2 regions of the Streptomyces sp. WAC 06738 genome follow, and region 1 is predicted to be linked to the other one. Evidence: riboswitches for the same ligand, from Rfam matches in the RefSeq annotation. Region 1 holds a riboswitch; the other holds the start of a gene.
What was found. A riboswitch is a leader RNA that binds a small molecule or an ion and turns the genes downstream of it on or off. The one in region 1 is predicted to bind S-adenosylmethionine.
Positions count from the first base shown of each region.

Region 2: it holds a riboswitch for S-adenosylmethionine, as region 1 does, so the genes downstream of both, DMB38_RS06985 (aminotransferase class V-fold PLP-dependent enzyme) here and thrC (threonine synthase) in region 1, are expected to answer to the same signal.

Region 1 covers NZ_CP029618.1:4,694,648-4,701,548, reverse strand. Annotated here, with positions in the region: gene DMB38_RS20710 (MoaD/ThiS family protein) at 157-435, opposite strand; gene thrC (threonine synthase) at 432-1,736, opposite strand; SAM riboswitch class I at 1,754-1,893, opposite strand; gene DMB38_RS20700 (glucosyl-3-phosphoglycerate synthase) at 2,073-3,035, shown strand; gene DMB38_RS20695 (trehalose-6-phosphate synthase) at 3,363-4,790, shown strand; gene DMB38_RS20690 (CGNR zinc finger domain-containing protein) at 4,819-5,340, opposite strand; gene DMB38_RS20685 (alpha/beta hydrolase) at 5,445-6,305, shown strand; gene otsB (trehalose-phosphatase) at 6,412-6,901, opposite strand, start outside.
Region 2 covers NZ_CP029618.1:1,665,283-1,672,183, forward strand. Annotated here, with positions in the region: gene DMB38_RS06980 (glycerate kinase) at 1-972, shown strand, start outside; gene DMB38_RS06985 (aminotransferase class V-fold PLP-dependent enzyme) at 1,114-2,505, opposite strand; SAM riboswitch class IV at 2,698-2,815, opposite strand; gene trpD (anthranilate phosphoribosyltransferase) at 2,929-3,996, opposite strand; gene DMB38_RS06995 (ubiquinol-cytochrome c reductase cytochrome b subunit) at 4,124-5,758, opposite strand; gene DMB38_RS07000 (Rieske 2Fe-2S domain-containing protein) at 5,755-6,828, opposite strand; partial or broken gene DMB38_RS07005 (c-type cytochrome) at 6,825-6,901, opposite strand, start outside.

The DNA of each region.
Region 1 (6,901 bases):
ACGACAATTAACTCTCCGCATTTGCGCGGAACTTGTCGCGTTCTCATATGCGTGGAGCATGGGCCACGAGGGGGGAACGCCCCAACCCTATCGCGTGTCATGACATGCGAACGGCCCCACTCCGGATCAGTGGGGCCGCACGCGCGCACGCGGGGTTCAGCAGCCTCCGGCGACCGCCGGAATGATCGAGATCCCGGCCCCCTCGGGAGTGGGAGTCTGCAGGCCATCGGCGAAGCGGACGTCATCGTCGTTCACATAGACGTTCACGAAGCGGCGCAGCTTGCCTTGATCGTCCAGCACCCGTCCTGCGATGCCGCGGTGGTTCTTCTCCAGGTCTTCGATCACCTCGGCCAGCGTCGCGCCCTCGGCGCTCACCTCTGCCCGCCCGTCGGTATACGTACGGAGGATGGTCGGAATTCGGACGTTCACGCTCATGATGCGAGGCCGGCCTCTCGGAAGGAGTCGAGTGTGGGACGAATGATCGCGCTCGGCCCCGTGGTGGGAGCGACCGCGTCGAGGGTCTTCAGGCCGTCGCCCGTGTTGATCGCGACGGTGGTCCCGGCCGGGTCGATCCGGCCGTCCGCGACGAGCTTCGCCAGCACGCCGAAGGTCACGCCGCCCGCCGTCTCCGCGAACACGCCCTCGGTGCGGGCCAGCAGCTTCACCGCGTCCACGACCTCGGCGTCCGTCACGTCCTCCACCGCGCCGCCGGTGCGGCGGGCGATGTCCAGCACGTACGGGCCGTCGGCCGGGTTGCCGATGGCGAGGGACTTGGCGATCGTGTCGGGCCGCACGGGACGTACCACGTCGTGACCGTCCTTGAAGGCCCGCGAGACCGGGGAGCAGCCGGCCGCCTGGGCGCCGAAGATCTTGTACGGGCGCTCCTCGACCAGCCCCGTCGCGATCAGTTCCTTCAGCCCCTTGTCGATCTTCGTGAGCTGGGAGCCGGAGGCGACGGGTATGACGATGTTGTCGGGGAGCCGCCAGCCGAGCTGCTCGCAGATCTCGTACGCGAGGGTCTTGGAGCCCTCCGCGTAGTACGGGCGGAGATTGACGTTCGTGAACCCCCAGCCCTCGCCGATCGGGTCGCCGATCAGCTCCGAGCAGAAGCGGTTCACGTCGTCGTACGTGCCCTCGATGCCGACGACGTCACCGCCGTAGACCGCGGCCATGACGACCTTCGCGTGTTCCAGGTCGTACGGGATGAAGACGCACGAACGCAGTCCCGCCCGCGCCGCGGCCGCGCCGACCGCGCCCGCCAGATTGCCCGTGGAGGAACACGACAGCGTGGTGAAGCCGAAGGCGCGCGCCGCCTCGACGGCGATCGCGACGACGCGGTCCTTGAAGGAGTGCGTCGGGTTGCCCGAGTCGTCCTTGACGTGCAGCGCGCCCGTCACGCCCAGCTCGGCGGCGAGCCGGTCGGCGCGGTGCAGCCGGGTGAACCCGGGGTTCAGGTTGGGCTTGTCCGCCACGTCCGCGGGGACCGGCAGCAGCGGCGCGTACCGCCAGATGCTCCGCGGACCCGCCTCGATACGGGCCCGCAGCCGGGCGGCGGACCCGGCGTCACCGCCGGGGAGTTCGTATGCCGCCTCCAGCGGCCCGAAACACGACTGGCACGCGAACACCGGACCCAGCGGCACCCGCTCCCCGCACTCCCGGCACGACAGCGCGACGGCAGGGCCCAGATCGGGGGCGCCGTCGACGGCGGTGGGGGTGGGAGCTGTGTCTACAGCCATACTGGCGAGGCCCTCTCTCCTCATCTTCCCCGCGACGCATCTCGCCGCAGGACGGAATTGGCACCATCACCGTCCGGGGCCTCGCAGCGTCGCGAGTACCGGACGGAGGGTTGCCGGGGCTTCAACGGGCCGTTCCCTCTGCCCCTCTGGATGAGCTCTGTATGGCGCGGGTCCGGCGGGGCCGTCCGGCGCTTTTGTCCGCGCGCGGACCCCGACATGGGGACGTCACGCACGTTGTTCAAGACTGTAACCGACGACCAGGACAGTTGTGAGGGCCGTCCGATACGCGAGACGGCTCACACACCGGACAGGACACCGGCAAGGGGAGGCCCGCAGGTGCTCGATGACGTGGAGCAGTGGCTGAGGACGCGGTCCTGGTCCGCGGCGGACCGGCCGGACGCGCGGCTGCTGGCGGCCAAACGGGCGCTCGGGGCGCGCGGGACGGTGAGCGTGGTGCTGCCCGCGCTCGACGAGGAGGCCACGGTCGGGTCGATCGTCGCGGCGATCCGCGCGGAGCTGATGGCCCCCGGCGGCGGGCTGGTGGACGAACTGGTCGTGCTGGACTCCGGCTCCACGGACCGTACGGCGGAGGTCGCCGCCGCGGCCGGCGCGCGGGTCGTGCACCGCGACGAGGTGCTGCCGCGGGTGCCGGCGGTGCCGGGCAAGGGCGAGGTGCTGTGGCGGTCGCTGCTGGTGACGCGCGGCGAGATCGTGTGCTTCGTGGACGCGGACCTGCGGGACTTCGACACGGCGTTCGTGAGCGGGATCGTGGGGCCGCTGCTGACGGATCCCGGCGTGGAGTTCGTGAAGGCGGTGTACGACAGGCCGCTGGGCACGGGGGCGGCGACCGGACAGGGCGGGCGGGTGACCGAGCTGGTGGCCCGGCCGCTGCTGAACCTGCACTGGCCGCTGCTGGCCGGCTTCGTCCAGCCCCTGGGCGGGGAGTACGCGGCGCGCCGGTCGCTGCTGGAGCGGCTGCCGTTCCCGGTCGGGTACGGGGTGGAGCTGGGGCTGCTCGTCGACGCGCTGCACACGGTGGGGCTGGACGCGCTGGCGCAGGTCGACGTGGGCGTCCGCCGGCACCGGCACCAGGACGACCGCGCGCTGGGGCGCATGGCGGCGGCGATCTACCGCACGGCGCAGGTGCGGCTGGCGCGGGGGCACCTGGTGCGGCCGCGGCTGACGCAGTTCGACCGGGGGGCGGACGGGGCGTTCGAGCCGCGGACGTACGGGGTGGACACGGAGGAGCGGCCGCCGATGGGGGAGATCCGGGAGTACGTGGAGCGCCGCGCGGCGTAGCCCTCGCCGGGCGGGCGCCAGCGGGGCGGGGGTCTCCCCGCACCCACCCCTTCCCGAACCCCGGGGCTCCGCCCCGGGACCCCCGGCGGGCTCCCCCCAGCCGGGCTACGCCACCCCCTCTGGCTCCCCCATTCCCCTGGGTTCTCCCCCTCAGCCCCCGAGCGGGAGCCGCGCCCTCCAGGCTCCCCCCGGGGCCGACCGCCCGTACCTCCCACGGCCCTCGCATCCCGGGACTCCCCCGCCCCGCCGGCCCACGTGCCCCCATCGGTATCGGCCACACCGTCCCGGTTGCGTTTCGGGGGGCCCTGCCGTGGCTAGGCTCGGCGCATGGTCGTGTCGCCCGGTGCTCCCCTGCTCGTCGCGTCCAACCGCGGGCCCGTCTCGTACGCCGTCGGCGACGACGGTGCGCTCGTCGCCAAGCGTGGTGGTGGCGGGCTCGTCTCCGGGCTCAGCGCCGTGGGGCCCGAGGCCGGGGCGTTGTGGGTGTGTGCCGCGCTGGGTGACGGGGACCGGGAGGCCGTGCGGCAGGGGGTGGCCGAGCCCGGGGTGCGGATGCTCGGCATCGACCCGGACGTCTTCCACGACGCGTACAACGGCGTCGCGAACTCCGTGCTGTGGTTCGTCCACCACATGCTCTACGACATCCCCGTCGCCCCCGTCTTCGACGCCGCGTTCCGCCGCCAGTGGGCCGCGTACGAGACGTACAACCGCGCCTTCGCCGACGCCCTCGCCGACGGTGCCGCCGAGGGCGCGGCGGTGCTCGTGCAGGACTACCACCTCTGTCTCGTCCCCGGCATGCTCCGCGAGCGCCGCCCCGACCTGCGCATCTCGCACTTCACCCACACCCCCTGGGCACCCCCCGAGTACTTCCGGCTCCTCCCCGACGACATCGCCGCCGCCCTGCTGCGCGGGCTGCTCGGCGCCGACCGCGTCGGCTTCCACACCCGCCGGTGGGCCGAGGCGTTCGCCGGCTGCTGCCGCGAGGTGCTGGGCCAGGAGGCCGACGTCGCCTTCGCCGGGGAGGAGGCGCGCGGGGAGCGGACGACGTGGGTCGACGTGCACGCCCTCGGCGCCGACGCCGACTTCCTGCGCGAGCGGTCGCGGCGGCCGGACGTCGCCGAGCGGATGGCGGCCCTGCGCGAGCAGATCGGCGGCGCGGACCGCGAGGTCGTGGTGCGGGTGGACCGCACCGAGTTGTCGAAGAACATCGTCCGCGGGCTGCTCGCGTACCGGCGGCTGCTGGAAGCGCGGCCGGAGTGGCGCGGGCGGGTGGTGAAGCTGGCGTTCGCGTATCCGTCGCGGCAGGACCTGGCGGTGTACCGGGACTACACCGCGGAGGTGCGCCGCCTCGCCGCGGAGATCAACGAGGAGTACGGGACGGACGGCTGGCAGCCGGTCGTGCTGCACGTCGAGGACGACTTCGCCCGCTCGCTCGCCGCGTACCGGCTGGCGGACGTGGCGCTGGTCAATCCGCTGCGGGACGGGATGAACCTGGTCGCGAAGGAGATCCCGGTGGTCTCCGACGACGGCTGCGCGCTGGTGCTGTCCCGGGAGGCGGGCGCGTACGCGGACCTCGCCGAGGACGCGCTCGTGGTGCACCCGTACGACGTGGAGGCCACGGCGGACGCGCTGCACGCGGCGCTGACGATGCCGCGCGACGAGCGCGCCCGGCGGACGAAGCGGCTGGCGGCGGCGGCCACGGCGCTGCCGCCGCAGGCGTGGTTCCTCGCGCAGTTGGACGCGCTGCGCGCGTAGCCGGCGGTACGGGCCGCGTCGCGACCCCTCAGCGGCGGTGGCGCTCCTGGAAGCGGGCCGCCTTGGCGCGGTTGCCGCATCCCTCCATCGAGCACCAGCGGCGGCGGCCGTTCTTGCTGACGTCGTAGAACCACAGCACGCACTCGGGGTTCGCACAGCCGCGGACCCGCTCCGGGTGCTCCTCGTAGAGCCGGACCAGATCGGCCGCGGCGACCCAGGCCGGCAGCCATGCGGGGTCGTCCACGACGATCTCCGAGGTGGCCCGCCCAGCGCGGAGCAGGGGGCGGCGGGCACCGTGGGCCAGTATCTCGTCGAGCGGCTGTTCATCGCCGTCGAGGGCGGCGCGCAGGGCGGCGCGGGCGGTGGTCAGCGGCTCGCGTACGGCGGCGGGGTCGGGGGCGTCGGCCGCGGGTCCCGACAGGCCGTGCTCACCCAGCCAGCGGCTGACGCCGTCGGGCTCGTAGAAGAAGTCGACGGGGCTTCCCTCGTCGATCCACCAGGTGTTCACCAGGTCCAGGGCCAGCGGTTCGCCGGTCAGCGGGCGTGCCATACGAGCAGTGTAACCGGTGAAGTCGAGTTGACAGGTTGGCGGGGGCGGGTTAGGTTTCTCTCGTCGTTAACCGTTCAAGTCCATTTTGATGGTTGGAGTTCGCCGTGACCGTACGCCACCGCACCGCCCGCATCGACGGCCTCGACGTTTTCTACCGGGAGGCGGGTGACCCGGGCGCGCCGACGCTCGTGCTGCTGCACGGCTTCCCGACGTCGTCCGTCGGCTTCGCCCCGCTGATGGCGGAGCTGGCCGGCGAGTTCCGTCTGATCGCCCCCGACTATCCCGGCTTCGGCCTCAGCTCCGCCCCGCCGGCCGGGGAGTGGGCGTACACCTTCGACCATCTCGCCGACGTGGTCGACAAGCTGCTCGACCAGCTAGGCGTCCGGCGCTACGCGATCTATGTCCACGACTACGGAGCCCCGGTCGGCTTCCGCCTCGCCCTGCGCCACCCCGAGCGCATCACCGGCATCGTCAGCCAGAACGGCAATGCCTATGACGAGGGGTTCACCCCCTTCTGGACCCCGCTCCGCGCCTACTGGGCCGACCCCTCGCCGGCCAACCGCGAGGCGCTCCGCTCGCTCCTCACCCCGGACGCCACGCACTGGCAGTACAGCCACGGCGTCCCGGACACCTCGCTGGTCGACCCGGCGCTGGAGGTGCACGATCAGGCCCTGCTGGACCGGCCGGGCAACCAGGAGATCCAGCTCGACCTCTTCCTCGACTACGGCACGAACCCCGGGCGGTACGCGGACTGGCAGGAGTATCTGCGGGTGCACCAGCCGCCGGTCCTCGCGGCCTGGGGGCGGCACGACGAGATCTTCGGGCCGGACGGGGCGCGCGCCTTCGCCCGGGACGTGAAGGACGCGCAGGTGCAGTTGCTGGACGCCGGTCACTTCCCGCTGACGACACGGTTCGCGCAGAGCGCCGGGCTGATACGGGACTTCCTGCGCCGGCTCTCCGACTGAGGGGCGGCAGGCGGCCCGGCGGCGGCCGACGGCCGGGGCCACGGAGTCCGAGGAGCCCGGGCTCCGGGCCCGACGGCGCGTGGCTGCGAAGCCCGACGGCCCGGGGCTACGTGCCGAGGGCCGTCGCCAGGGCCGTCAGGAGCTCCACCACGCCCTGCGGTCCTTCGACCGTCAGGTCCGCGCGGTCCGCCAGCGCGTCCGCGCCCTCGCCCGTCGCCGCCGCGCTGCACACCAGCAGCCCGGCGACGCCCTCGGGGCGCAGCGCGTCCACGGCGTCGTAGGCCGCGAGGTCGCCGAGGTCGTCGCCGGCGTAGAGGATCGTGCGGGCGCCGGTCTCGCGGGTGAGGGCGGTGAGGGCGCGGCCCTTGTCCATGCCCGGGGGGCGGAGTTCGAGGACGAAGCGGCCGGGTTCGACCACGAGGCCGTGGGCCTCCGCCAGGTCGTCCAGCGGCTTGCGCAGCGCGTCGGCGGCCTCGGCGGGACGGTCGGCGCGGCGGGTGTGGACGGCGACGGCGCGGCCCTTGTCCTCGATCCACGTGCCCCGCCAGGCTCCCGCCGCCTCCAGCACACCCGGCAGCTCGGCCTGCACGGCCGCG
Region 2 (6,901 bases), 3.0 Mb from region 1:
GCCGTCGCGGGCCTCGCGCTGGTGCCGCGCCCGCGGCGCGACCCGGGCGGCACCACGACGTACGGGGTCGGCGAGCTCATCCGCGCCGCGCTCGACCACGGCGTACGCCGCATCATCGTCGGCTGCGGCGACTCCGGCACCTCCGACGGCGGCGCCGGCGCCCTCACGGCCCTGGGCGCCCGGCTCCTCGACGCCGAAGGCCGCGACCTCGCCCCCGGCGGCGCCGCCCTCGCCCGCCTCGCGCGCATCGACGCCGCGGGGCTCGACCCCCGGCTCGCCGGGACGGAGCTGCTGGTGGCCTGCAACCCGTACAACGTGCTCTGCGGACCCCGCGGCGTCGCCCGGGTCTTCGGCCCGCAGAAGGGTGCCTCCCCGCAGCAGGCCGAGGAGCTGGCCGCCGCCCTCGACCGCTGGGCGGACGTCCTCACCCGCGACCTCCCGGCCCCCGGCACCGACCTGCGCCTGGGCGCCGGCACCGGCGCGTCCGGCGGCCTCGGCGCGGGCCTCGCGGCGGTCGGCGCCCGTCTCCTGCCGCGGTTCGAGGTGCTCCTCGGCCACCTCGATCTCGACGCCCGGCTGGCCGCCGCCGACCTCGTCATCACCGCGGAGGGCGCCCTCGACCACCAGACCCCGCGCGGCAAGGTGCCGGCGGAGGTGGCGCGCCGCGCCAAGCTCCACGGCCGCCCGGTCCTGGCCCTCGCCGGCACGATCGGCGAGGGCGCGGAGGAGGTCCACGGCACGGGCGTCGACGCCTACGGGACCATCATCCCGGGCCCGATGGCGCTGCCCGAAGCGCTGCTGCGCGCCCGGGAGTTCCTGGCGGACGCGGCCGAGAGGACGCTGCGCATGGTGCTGATCGGCGCGATGGCCGTGCGGCCGGCGCCCGAGCCGGTGAGGACGGCGGAGGGGCGCTCGGCCGGCGGTCGCGAGCGGGACGGAGGGGGCGGGGGTGCGCCCGCAGCGCGGGGATGAGCAGCAATGGCGGCCGGAAGTGTCGGTGCCGCGCGAGGACGTGCCCCCGGTCCCGTCCCCGACCCGCAGCCGGAAGCAAGCGCACCGGCCGGCAGCCGGACCCGGCCGGCAGCCGGACCCGGCCGGCAGCCGCCCGCGGAGTCAGGCCGCCTGCGGGGCCCCGCCCGCGGCCGGTACCGCGGAGGCGGGGACGCAGCGGCCGTCCACCGTGCGGTACAACCACCGCGCCCCGTCGCGCACCAGCGACCCCAGCGCCGCCAGGAACCGGTCCACGTGCTCGTCCGGCGTGCCCGCCCCGAAGCTCACCCGCACCGCGTTCAGCGGCCGCTCCCCGTCCCCGGCGCCTCCCCCGCACTCGGCCGACTCCCCCGCCTCGCCGAGCAGCGCCCGCACCAGCGGGTGCGCGCAGAACAGCCCGTCGCGCACCCCGATCCCGTGCTCCGCCGACAGCGCCGCCGCCAGATGCGAGCTGCTCCATCCTTCGACCACGAACGAGATCACCCCGACCCGCGCCGCGTCCGCGCCGAAGAGCGACAGCACCCGCACCCCCGGCAGCTCCGCGAGCCCGTCGAGTACCCGCGCCACCAGCGCCCGCTCCCGCGCCACCAGTTCGCCGAACCCGGCCTCCGTCAGCGCCTTGCACGCGGACGCGATGGCGTACGCGCCGATGACGTTCGGCGACCCCGCCTCGTGCCGCGCCGCACTCGTCTGCCACTCGACGTCCACTCCCCCGTCGGCCGCCCGCAGCACCCGCCGGCTGGCGCCGCCGCCCGCGAGGTACGGCGGCGCGGCCTGGAGCCAGTCCGCCCGCCCCGCGAGGACGCCGGCGCCGAAGGGCGCGTAGAGCTTGTGGCCGGAGAAGGCCACCCAGTCCACGCCCAGGTCCGCCACGTCCACCGGGTGGTGCGGCACCAACTGCGCCGCGTCCAGGACCAGCCGCGCCCCGTGCCGGTGCGCCGCCGCGGTCAGCTCCCGTACGGGCCACAGCTCGCCGGTGACGTTCGAGGCGCCCGTCACGCACACCAGCGCCGGACCGTCGCCGACCCGCGCCGCCAGCGCCGAGTCCAGCGCCGCCACGGCCTGCCCGGGGCTGGCGGGCGCGGCGAGCACGGTGACCCGGCCGGCCGCGGAGCCACCGTGCTGCCAGGGCAGCAGGGCGGCGTGGTGCTCGGTCTCGAAGACGTAGACCTCGGTCCCCGGCGGCAGCGCGGTCGCCAGCAGGTTGAGCGAGTCCGTGGTGGAGCGGGTGAAGACGACCTGGTCGTCGGGGCGGCAGCCGAGGAACCCGGCGACCGTCGCCCGGCTGGACTCGAAGAGTTCGGTGGAGAGTTGCGAGAGGTAGCCGGCGCCGCGGTGCACGCTGCCGTAGTACGGCGCGTAGGCGGCGACGTCGTCCCAGACGCGCTGCAGCGCCGGGGCGCTGGCGGCGTAGTCCAGGGCGGCGTACTCGGCGTCGCCGCCGGTGACGAGCGGGGCGCGGACGTCCCGGCCGAGGACGGGCAGACAGGCGGGGGTGAGCGTGGACGCGGACATGCGGAACTCCCGTGAGCAGGCGTCGAGATGTGCGGGGTGACGGGCCCGTACGGCCCGGAAAGGACGCGCGCGACGCTCGGCGGAGACGCTGCGGAAGGACGCGCGCGGCGGCGAGGGGCGGAAAGCCCCTAGCGCATTCGCTTGCTCACGGCGGTACTCCCTCGGCCGACCAGGACCCCTGGATTCGCGAGGGGTCCGCGCTTGCCGCAGACCTCGCTGCCTGCGGCCCGGTCATCACCCGGGGCACCCCGCCACGGACGGAGGGTTGCCGGACAGCGGGCCGGGGCCTTGATCGCTGTCGCTCGTGACCTGGTCAGGAGTATGCGCACCGGAGAGCCGCGGCGCAACCCTGTTGCCCGGACTGTCCGCAACTCTCCGGATATCGGCGGAGGTGGCCCGTACCGGCAGACCCCCGCCTGCGCCTCAGCGGTTGCTGGCCGCGACCCAGCGCTCCAGCGCCCGCAGCGCGGAGCCCGAGTCGATCGACTCCGCGGCCCGCACGATGCCCGCCGCGATCCGGTCCGGCAGCGGGCCGTCCGCGTCGGCGTCCAGGGCCGTGAGCGCCGCCGCCGCGTTCAGCAGCACCGCGTCGCGCACCGGGCCGGTCTCGCCGGCCAGCAGCCGGCGGGCGACATCGGCGTTGTACGAGGCGTCCGCGCCCCGCAGCGCCTCCACCGGCACCAGCTCGATGCCCACGTCCCGCGGGTCGAAGCGCTCCTGCCGCACCGCGCCGCCGCGCACGGTCCACACCTGGGAGGTGGCCGTCGTGGTCAGCTCGTCCAGCCCGTCGTCGCCGCGGAAGACGAGCGCCGAGGTGCCGCGCTCGGCCAGCACCCCGGCCATGATCGGCGCCATCCGGGCGTCCGCGACGCCGGTCGCCTGCGCCCCGACCCTCGCCGGGTTGGTGAGCGGGCCGAGGAAGTTGAACGGGGTGCTGACGCCCAGCTCCTTGCGGGTCTGCGCGACGTGCCGCATCGCGGGGTGGAACTTGACCGCGAAGCAGAACGTGATGCCCGCCTCCTCCGCGACCTCGGCGACCCGCTCGGGCGCCAGGTCGAGGTTGACCCCCAGCTTCTCCAGCACGTCGGAGGCGCCGGAGGCGGAGGACGCGGCCCTGTTGCCGTGCTTGACGACCTTCGCGCCGGTCCCGGCGACGACGATCGCGGACATGGTGGAGATGTTGACCGTACGGGCCCGGTCGCCGCCGGTGCCGACGACGTCCACGGTCGGTCCCGGGACGGCGATGGTGTTGGCGTGCTCGTACATCGTGCGCACGAGCCCGGAGATCTCCGCGACCGTCTCGCCCTTGGCCCGCAGGGCGACCGCGAAGCCGGCGATCTGCGCGTTGCTCGCGGTGCCCGACATGATCTGGTCCATGGCCCACGCGGTGTCCTCGGCGCTGAGGTCCTGCCCGGCGATCAGCGCGCTGATGACATCCGGCCAGGAACGCGCCGCCGTGCTGTCGCCTCCTGCTGCCGTCTGCACGCTCATGGCACACCGTCCCGGGGGTCGTCTCAGTTGTCGGGCGTCAGCCTATCGACCGCAGAGTACGCCGAAGGGCCCCCGTCCAACTGCTGGACGGGGGCCCCGGCGGTGATCGCCCGGCGGCGGACAGGCCCTAGTGGTGCCCGTGGCCGCTGGTGATCTCCTCGTACTCGTGCCGGGTCGGCTTCGCGATCTGGCCGGCCTCGCCGTAGTAGCCCTGCGACAGCCTGGCCCGCAGCTTCTCCACCGGGCCCTGCTTGCGCACCACGCCGTTGTCGTCGACCGTCGGGCCGAGCTCCAGCGGCGTGTACTGGTCGTGCGCGGTGAGCTTGTGCATCTCCTCCTGCGACAGCGACTCGTGCACCTCGATGAACTCGCCGTGCGGCAGCCGCTTGATGATGCCCGTCTCCCGGCCGTGCAGGACCTTCTCGCGGTCCCGCCGCTGCAGCCCGAGGCAGATGCGCCGGGTGATCCAGAAGGCCACCACCGGGGCGACGAAGAAGGAGACCCGCACGAACCACGTGATCGACTCGATCGAGAGGTGGAAGTGCGTCGCCCACAGGTCGTTGCCGCCGGCCATCAGCAGCACGAAGACCCAGGTCAGCCAGGCCACCCCGAAGGCGGTACGGGTCGGCACGTTCCGCGGGCGGTCCAGGGTGTGGTGCTCGCGGTGGTCGCCGGTCACCCAGGTCTCGAAGAACGGGTAGGCGACCATCGCGATCGGGACGACGCCCACGATCATCAGGGGGATGAACACCCCGAAGTTGATCGTGTATCCGCCGGGGATGACCCATTCCCAGCCGGGCATGAACCGGATCAGCCCCTCGGTCCAGCCCATATACCAGTCCGGTTGGGCTCCGGTGGAGACCAGATCTGGTCGGTACGGTCCCAGATCCCAGACCGGGTTGATGGTGAACATGCCCGCGATCACCGCGACCACGCCGAAGACGAGGAAGAAGAACCCGCCCGCCTTCGCCACGTAGATCGGCATGAACGGCGCGCCCACGACGTTGTCGTTGGTCTTCCCGGCGCCCGCGAACTGGGTGTGCTTGTGGTAGAAGACCAGGATCAGGTGGAGCACGAAGAGCCCCAGCATGATGCCCGGCACCAGGAGCACGTGGATGGCGAAGAATCTCGGGATGATGTCCGTCCCGGGGAACTCACCGCCCCACAGGAAGAACGCCAGGTAGGTACCGACCACCGGGGTCGCCAGCGTCGCGCCCTCCATGAAGCGGACGCCGGTGCCGGAGAGCAGGTCGTCGGGGAGCGAGTAGCCGGTGAAGCCGGCGATGCAGCCGAGGACCAGCAGCGTGAAGCCGAAGAGCCAGTTGACCTCGCGCGGCTTGCGGAACGCGCCGGTGAAGAAGACGCGCATCATGTGCGTCGCCATGGCGGCGATGAAGATCAGCGCGGACCAGTGGTGGATCTGCCGGATGAGCAGCCCGCCGCGGACGTCGAAGCTGATGTCCAGCGTGGAGGCGTACGCCTCCGTCATGTGCACGCCGTTCATCGGCGCGTACGAGCCGTGGTAGGTGATCTCCGCCATGCTCGGCTTGAAGAACAGCGTCAGGTACACGCCGGTCAGCAGCACGATGAGGAAGGTGTACATGGCCACTTCCCCGAGGAGGAAGGACCAGTGGTCGGGGAACACCTTGCGGATGTTCTTGCGGCCGGCGGCGTGCAGTCCGAGCCGGGCGTCCGCCCAGTCGGCGACTCTCTCACCTCTGCCGGGTGGTTTGCGGCGTGTGTCTGTCGTGGTGGTGCTCATCCGCGCTCCCAGAAGCTGGGGCCTACCGGCTCGTCGAAGTCGCCGAGCGCGTACAGGTAGCCCTCGTCATTGACCGTGATCCTAAGCTGCGGCAGGGGGTGCCCCGCCGGGCCGAAGAGCACGCGCGCGCCGTCGGACAGGTCGAACGTCGACTGGTGACACGGGCACAGCACGTGGTGCGTCTGCTGCTCGTACAGGCTGACGGGACAACCGACGTGCGTGCAGATCTTGGAGTAGGCCAGGATGCCCTCGTGTCCCCAGTCCGCCGACTTCTTGTCCTTGATGTCGCCCGGGTGGATCCGGACGAGCATCAGCGCCGCCTTGGCGATCTCGGTGTTGAAGTCGTGGTCGCCTTCCTTCAGCCCCTCGGGCTTGGCGAAGGAGAGCGAACCGACGGTGATGTCCTCGGGGCGCAGCGGCTCGTCGGTGTTCATGTTGATGAGCAGCTTGCCCTTGCCCCACAGGGTGTGGCGCAGCTTGGTGCCCGGCAGCGGGCCGAGGTCGCGCAGCAGCACGACACCGGCGAGGGGCACCAGCGTGAGCGCGCCGAGCATGGTGCGGCGGATGATCTTGCGGCTGCCGATCTGCGATTCCTCGGTGCCCTGCCGCCACTGGGCCTTGGTGATGGCCTTGGTCTCTTCGGAGGACTCGATCTGGTGCCGCTCCTGGATGACCTCCACGTCCGACATCAGCGTGCGGGACCAGTGGATGGCACCGGCGCCGATGCAGAACAGCGCGAGGCCCAGGGTGACGCCGAGGGCGAAGTTCAGCGCGCTGATGTGGCCGAGCGGGAAGATGTAGACGATCTTGTCGACGTCGATCGCGACGAACGAGACGATGAAGCCGACGGTCGCCAGCATCGACACCGTGAAGAGCAGCGAGACGGTGCGCTCGGAGCGCTTGGCGGCGCGCTCGTCGATGTCCTGCTTGCGCGGCTCGTGCGGCGGCAGGCCGGGGTTGGCGAACGGGTCGCGCTCCTCGACCGCGACGCCCCCGCTCTCCTCGCCCTCCCGGACGGTCGGCAGGTGCTCGCCGTTGTTCTCGTTCTCGGAGCCAGGCTGGCTACTCATGACTTCTTGGCCTTTGCAGAGCGGGCGGTGATCCAGATCGTCAGGATGACGAGGGAGCCGAGCCCGAAGACCC